2 regions of the Pseudomonas khavaziana genome follow, and region 1 is predicted to be linked to the other one. Evidence: predicted binding sites of a transcription regulator. Region 1 holds the regulator's gene; the other holds the start of a gene.
The links. The regulator sigma-54, encoded in region 1, starts transcription at its own class of promoters, with help from an activator protein. The targets are predictions, from matches to a motif close to ANTGGCATNNANNTTGCTNT.
Positions count from the first base shown of each region.

Region 2: a site for sigma-54 is predicted at 1,972-1,991, ahead of glnK (P-II family nitrogen regulator). Genes of this name have one in related genera too.

Region 1 covers NZ_CP129946.1:1,222,826-1,226,465, forward strand. The annotation lists gene rapZ (RNase adapter RapZ) at 1-108, opposite strand, end outside; gene ptsN (PTS IIA-like nitrogen regulatory protein PtsN) at 111-575, opposite strand; gene hpf (ribosome hibernation-promoting factor, HPF/YfiA family) at 586-891, opposite strand; gene QYQ93_RS05370 (RNA polymerase factor sigma-54) at 966-2,459, opposite strand; gene lptB (LPS export ABC transporter ATP-binding protein) at 2,644-3,369, opposite strand; gene lptA (lipopolysaccharide transport periplasmic protein LptA) at 3,369-3,640, opposite strand, start outside.
Region 2 covers NZ_CP129946.1:6,328,047-6,331,686, forward strand. The annotation lists gene QYQ93_RS28405 (ammonium transporter) at 52-1,389, opposite strand; gene glnK (P-II family nitrogen regulator) at 1,424-1,762, opposite strand; gene QYQ93_RS28415 (accessory factor UbiK family protein) at 2,186-2,449, shown strand; gene QYQ93_RS28420 (YifB family Mg chelatase-like AAA ATPase) at 2,666-3,640, shown strand, end outside.

The DNA.
Region 1 (3,640 bases):
CAGGCCGGCGGGCAAATTGTCGATGCAATAGAAACCGTTGTCCTCAAGGACATTGAGGGCGGTGCTTTTACCTGAGCCGGAACGGCCGCTGACGATGATCAAACGCATGATTACTGCCCGTTTTGTTCATCCAAGACGACCTGATAGAGCGCCTCATTGCTGCTGGCACTGCGCAGTTTGTCACGTACTTCCTTGCGGTCGAGCATGCTGGCGATCTGTCGGAGCAGCTCCAGGTGCGCATCGGTGGCAGCTTCCGGGACCAGCAGCACGAACAGCAGGTCGACCGGGGCGCCATCGATGGCGTCGAAATCGATGGGTTTTTCCAAATGCAGCAGCGCACTGACAGGCGTGTCGCAGCCTTTAAGGCGGCAATGGGGAATCGCAATGCCGTTGCCAAAACCGGTCGAACCGAGTTTTTCACGGGCAATCAGGGCCTCGAAGACATCTTGCATCTCCAGTTCAGGCACTTGGCTACTGATCAGGTTGGCAATTTGCTCGAGGGCTTTCTTCTTGCTGCCGCCCGGCGCGTTCACAAGGGAACGGCCGGGGGTCAGGATGGTTTCAAGTCGGATCATGGGGGGAGAGTTAACGACCTGTACCTTGCATCAGGTGCAGATTCTTTTCCTTATGCTTTATGAGTTGGCGGTCGAGCTTGTCGTAGAGCGAGTCAATCGCCGCGTACATGTCTTCATGTTCTGCATTGGCAACGAGCTTCGCATTCGGTACGTGGAGGGTTGCCTCGATTTTCTGCTTGAGCTTATCGACCTCCATGATGACCTGCACGTTGGTGATCTTGTCAAAATGCCCCGCAAGCTTGTTCAGCTTGCTCTCGGTGTACTCACGCAGGGGCTTGGTGACTTCAAGTTGGTGTCCACTGATGTTGACTTGCATACAGCTTCTCCTTCGTTGCCAGTGCATAAAGCGGCAGGCAAAACGCCTGCCACTGGAACGCTGTGGCCTGCCCGTCACATCAAACGCTTACGCTCGCTGGAAGGCGCGATCCCAAGGGACTCGCGGTACTTGGCGACGGTTCGACGGGCGACCTGAATGCCTTGTGCCTCCAGTAAACCAGCGATCTTGCTGTCACTCAACGGCTTTTTCTGATTTTCCGCGGCAACCAGTTTTTTGATGATCGCGCGGATCGCCGTGGAGGAGCATTCACCGCCCTCGGAGGTGCTGACGTGGCTGGAGAAAAAGTATTTCAGCTCATAAATACCCCGTGGGGTATGCATGAATTTCTGCGTGGTTACCCGGGAAATCGTCGATTCATGCATGCCGACCGCTTCGGCGATATCGTGCAGGACCAGAGGCTTCATGGCTTCGTCGCCGTATTCCAGGAAACCGCGTTGGTGCTCGACGATCTGGGTCGCGACCTTCATCAAGGTCTCGTTGCGGCTTTGCAGGCTCTTGATGAACCAGCGCGCTTCCTGCAGCTGGTTGCGCATGAAGGTATTGTCGGCGCTGGTATCGGCGCGGCGCACAAAACCGGCGTATTGCGGGTTGACCCGCAGACGGGGTACCGATTCCTGGTTCAACTCGACCAGCCAGCGTTCGTTGTCCTTGCGCACGATCACATCCGGGACGACATATTCGGCCTCGCTGGATTCGATCTGCGAGCCGGGGCGCGGGTTGAGGCTCTGCACCAGCTCGATGACCTGGCGCAACTCGTCTTCCTTGAGCTTCATGCGGCGCATCAGCTGGCTGTAGTCGCGACTGCCCAGCAGATCGATGTAGTCCGACACCAGGCGTTTGGCTTCGGCCAACCAAGGCGTTTTGGCCGGCAGTTGGCGCAGTTGCAGCAGCAGGCACTCGCTGAGGGTGCGGGCGCCAATGCCTGCGGGCTCGAATTGCTGGATGCGATGCAGGACGGCTTCGATTTCGTCCAGCTCGATGTCCAGCTCAGGGTCAAAGGCCTCTAGGATTTCGTCGAGGGTTTCGTCCAGGTAGCCCTGGTTGTTGATGCAGTCAATCAGGGTGACTGCGATCAGGCGATCGGTGTCGGACATCGGTGCCAGGTTGAGCTGCCACAGCAGGTGGCTCTGCAGGCTTTCGCCGACAGAGGTGCGGGTGGTGAAGTCCCACTCGTCATCATCATTGCTCGGCAGGCTGCTGGCGCTGGTCTGGTACACGTCCTCCCATGCAGTATCCACGGGAAGCTCGTTGGGAATGCGTTCGTTCCATTCGCCGTCCTCGAGGTTATCCACCGTAGGGGCGGTTTCCTGATAGGAGGGTTCCTGCACATCGGGGTTGGGTTTTTGCTCGATGTTATCGGCCAGCGGGTCGGCATTGTCGAAGTCGTCGCCTTCTTCCTGGCGTTCGAGCATCGGATTGGACTCCAGGGCCTCCTGGATTTCCTGTTGCAGGTCCAGGGTCGACAATTGGAGCAGGCGGATGGCCTGTTGCAGCTGCGGTGTCATCGTCAGCTGCTGGCCCATTCTCAGGACTAGCGATGGTTTCATGGCAGGGGCTTAACACCTTATTCGCCGGCGCAATGCGCCATCCACGACAGGGCGCGTGAGCGCCAAACATAAGCAAATTATATGCCTGATCTCGGGGCCTTTGCCTAGAGCGCGGTAACAATAAAAAAACTAAGGTTTCTATTGACTCCTGCGCGCTCCCGGGAAAGGCGCGAAACCACTGCGCCTACAGGCGGAACTCGTGACCCAGATACACTTCCTTGACCAGCTCGTTGGCCAGGATAGTCTCGGCATCGCCTTCGGCAATCAGCTGGCCATCGTTGACGATATAGGCAGTTTCGCAGATATCGAGGGTTTCACGCACGTTGTGGTCGGTGATCAGTACACCAATGCCCTTGGCCTTGAGGTGGTGGATGATCTGCTTGATATCGCCCACCGAGATCGGGTCGACACCGGCAAACGGTTCATCCAGCAGGATGAACTTCGGTGCGGTCGCCAGGGCGCGGGCGATTTCCACGCGACGACGCTCGCCACCGGACAGGCTCATGCCGAGGTTGTCGCGAATGTGGTTGATGTGGAATTCCTGCAGCAGGCTTTCCAGCTCTTTGCGGCGGCCATCGCGATCGAGTTCCTTGCGGGTCTCCAGGATCGCCATGATGTTGTCGGCCACCGACAGTTTACGGAAGATCGACGCTTCTTGCGGAAGATAGCCGATACCTGCCCGCGCACGACCATGCATTGGCTGGTGGCTGACATCCAGATCGTCTATCAATACCCGACCCTGGTCGGCTTGGACCAGCCCGACGATCATATAGAAACAGGTGGTCTTGCCGGCACCATTGGGGCCGAGCAAGCCGACGATCTGGCCGCTGTCGATCGACAGGCTGACGTCACGTACAACCTGGCGGCTTTTATAGGCCTTGGCCAGGTGCTGGGCTTTCAGGGTCGCCATTACTCGGCCTTCTTCTTCGGCTGGATAACCATGTCGATACGCGGACGAGGTGCGGTGACCTTGTTGCCATTGGCGCGACCGGCCTGGGCGACCTGGGTCTGGGTGTTGTAGACGATTTTCTCGCCTTCGGTCGAGTTGCCGTCGGCGCTCAGCACCTTGGCCTGGTCGATCAATACAATGCGATTTTGCTGGGCATGGTATTGAATGGTCTTGCCGTAGCCCTTCATCGGGCCTGGATCTTCTGCCTTCTGCTTCTGTTCGAAGTAAGCGA
Region 2 (3,640 bases), 1.2 Mb from region 1:
AACGCCACGCAAAAAAATGCCCGGCAAGCCGGGCATCTTTTTTTCTTGTGCTTACAAGTTGTAGCCGCGCTCGTTGTGTTGCGCCAGGTCGAGGCCTACAGCCTCTTCCTCTTCGGTGACACGCAGGCCCATGACCATGTCCAGTACCTTGAGGATGACGAAGGTCACGATCGCCGTGTAGATCACAGTGAAGCCGACGCCTTTGCACTGGATCCAGACTTGGGCAGCAATGTCCGTCACGGTGCCGAAGCCGCCCAGGGCGGGGGCTGCAAACACACCGGTGAGGATCGCGCCGACGATGCCGCCGATACCGTGTACGCCAAAGGCGTCCAGGGAGTCGTCATAGCCGAGCTTGCGCTTGAGGCTGGTAGCACAGAAGAAGCACACCACACCAGCGACCAGGCCGATCACCAAGGCGCCCATCGGTCCCACGGTGCCAGCGGCTGGTGTGACAGCGACCAGGCCGGCCACCACGCCCGAGGCGATCCCCAGTGCGCTTGGTTTACCGTGGGTGATCCACTCGGCAAACATCCAGCCCAGTGCCGCAGCGGCGGTGGCGATCTGGGTAACCAGCATCGCCATGCCCGCAGTGCCGTTGGCCGCCGCGGCGGAGCCGGCGTTGAAACCGAACCAGCCGATCCACAGCATGGCCGCGCCCACCAGGGTATAACCCAGGTTGTGCGGTGCCATGGGGGTGGTCGGGAAGCCTTTGCGCTTGCCGAGCACGATGCACGCCACCAGGCCAGCCACACCAGCGTTGATATGCACGACGGTGCCGCCGGCGAAGTCCAGCACACCCCAGTCCCACATCAGGCCACCGTTGCCGCTCCAGACCATGTGCGCGATCGGCGCATAGACCAGGGTGAACCAGATCGCCATGAAGATCAGCATCGCGGAGAACTTCATACGCTCGGCGAAAGCACCGACGATCAGCGCTGGGGTGATGATGGCGAAGGTCATCTGGAAGGTGATGAACACCGCTTCCGGAAACAGCGCCGCAGGCCCGGTAATGCTGGCCGGGGTGACACCCGCCAGGAACGCCTTGCCCATGCCGCCGAAGAAGGAATTGAAATTGACCACGCCCTGTTCCATACCGGTGGTATCGAACGCGATGCTGTAGCCGTAGACGACCCACAGGATGCTGATCAGTCCAGTGATGGCAAAGCACTGCATCATCACCGACAGGATATTCTTGGAGCGGACCATGCCGCCGTAGAACAGCGCCAGGCCAGGGATGGTCATGAACAGCACCAGTGCGGTGGCGGTCAGCATCCAGGCAGTGTCGCCGGAATTGAGGACTGGAGCAGCCACTTCATCTGCCGCCATGGCCAGGCCTGGCATTACGATGGACAGCAGGGCTCCGAGCCCTGCGAATTTACGCAGAGTCATATTGTTTTCTCCTGGGGCGTTGGGGTTTGGCGGCTTAGATTGCGTCGGTATCGGTTTCGCCGGTACGGATGCGAATAGCCTGTTCCAGATTGACCACGAAGATCTTGCCGTCACCGATCTTGCCGGTGTTGGCCGCCTTGGTTATCGCCTCGATAACCCGATCAAGATCCTTGTCGTCAATGGCGACATCGATCTTCACCTTCGGCAGGAAATCGACCACGTATTCCGCGCCGCGATACAGCTCGGTATGACCCTTCTGCCGACCGAAGCCCTTGACCTCAGTAACGGTAATGCCCTGCACGCCGATCTCGGACAGTGACTCGCGTACATCGTCCAACTTGAACGGCTTGATGATGGCAGTGACTAGCTTCATGAAAACTCTCTCCCGAATTGGTGGACTTGCCCCAGGAAAACAAACCCGTCTCAAGTCTAAGCGCAGCGCCTGGCTTTGTAACGCATCGTCGCCTCGGCATATGCCGTCACGACGCCAGCGAACCACTGGTGACGAAACCTTTACCCCCTGATCCCTCGGCGCACTGCATTCGTCACAGCGACTGCGTCAGTGCATGGGTCATGATCGTCTAAGCAGAAACCTTGCCAGCTCCGTAAAAGCCACTGAAAACAGTCCTTTGCCCACTTGTGCCCACTCTCGAGGCGTTTGCGCGGCGGCAATGCGCATCAAAACAGTGCGCGACTGCCCGCCCCACTGCGCGAAAAGCGTGCGCAGCGGGGACGTGAAAAGACTATAGACGCTGCGTGATACACTGCCGGCCAACTGTTTTCCGGACTACTTCCCATGCTCGCGCCCAAAGACTTCCTCGACGCCCTGAGCGGCCACGCCTCTCGCCTGTTCAGCGGCGACACCCCGCTGCCCCGCAATGAAATCGAAAGCCAGTTCAAGGCCCTGCTGCAAAGCGGCTTCAGCAAGCTCGACCTGGTCAGTCGCGAAGAATTCGATAGCCAGATGGTGGTGCTCGCCCGCACGCGTGCGCGATTGGAGAGCCTGGAGGCGAAAGTGGCAGAACTGGAAGCGCGGCTGACGCCAACGTCGGCTGAATAAACGCAGTCCACGTGGGAGGGGGCTTGCCCCCGATAGCAGTGTGTCAGTCGCTATTAATATTGGCTGATGCATCGCCATCGGGAGCAAGCCCCCTCCCACATTTGTTATGCATTGCACCACGGATACGTTCTGTAAAACCTTCCCCGCCTCGCTCTTCCCCCCTCGTCTACCCTTGAAGAACCCGCAGGAAGCGGCCCTCCCTTTCAAGGAACGAGCATGTCCCTCGCCATCGTCCACAGTCGCGCCCAGCTCGGCGTCGAAGCCCCTGCCGTCACCGTCGAAGTGCATATGGCCAATGGTCTGCCATCACTGACACTGGTGGGTTTGCCGGAGACGGCGGTGAAAGAGAGCAAAGACCGCGTGCGCAGTGCCATCCTGAATTCGGCGCTGCAATACCCAGCACGTCGCATCACCCTCAACCTCGCGCCCGCCGACCTGCCCAAGGACGGCGGGCGTTTTGATTTGGCGATTGCCCTGGGGATCCTCGCGGCCAGCGTGCAAGTGCCGGCGATGATGCTCGATGAGGTGGAGTGCCTGGGAGAGCTGGCGCTATCCGGTGAGGTGCGGGCGGTAAAGGGTGTGTTGCCGGCAGCACTGGCAGCGCGCAAGGCTGGGCGCACCGTGATAGTGCCCCGAGCCAATGCCGAGGAAGCGTGCCTGGCGTCTGGGTTGAAAGTGATCGCCGTGGATCATTTGCTGCAGGTGGTGGCGCACCTGAATGGACACGTGCCGATTGAACCCTACACATCCGACGGCCTGCTGTATTTGAACCAACCCTACCCGGACCTGATCGAAGTACAGGGCCAATTGGCGGCCAAGCGTGCGCTGCTGATCGCCGCGGCCGGCGCGCATAACCTGTTGTTCAGTGGCCCCCCGGGCACCGGTAAGACCCTGCTCGCCAGCCGGCTTCCGGGTTTGCTGCCGCCGTTGAGCGAGCAGGAAGCCCTGGAAGTAGCAGCGATCCAATCCGTGGTCAGCCTCCAGCCCCTGAGCCATTGGCCTAACCGCCCGTTCCGGCAACCACACCATTCGGCATCCGGGCCGGCACTGGTGGGGGGCGGCTCGAAGCCGCAACCGGGGGAAATCACCCTGGCCCACCACGGGGTGCTGTTCCTGGATGAACTGCCGGAGTTTGATCGTAAGGTGCTGGAAGTGCTGCGCGAGCCATTGGAGTCGGGGCATATCGTGATC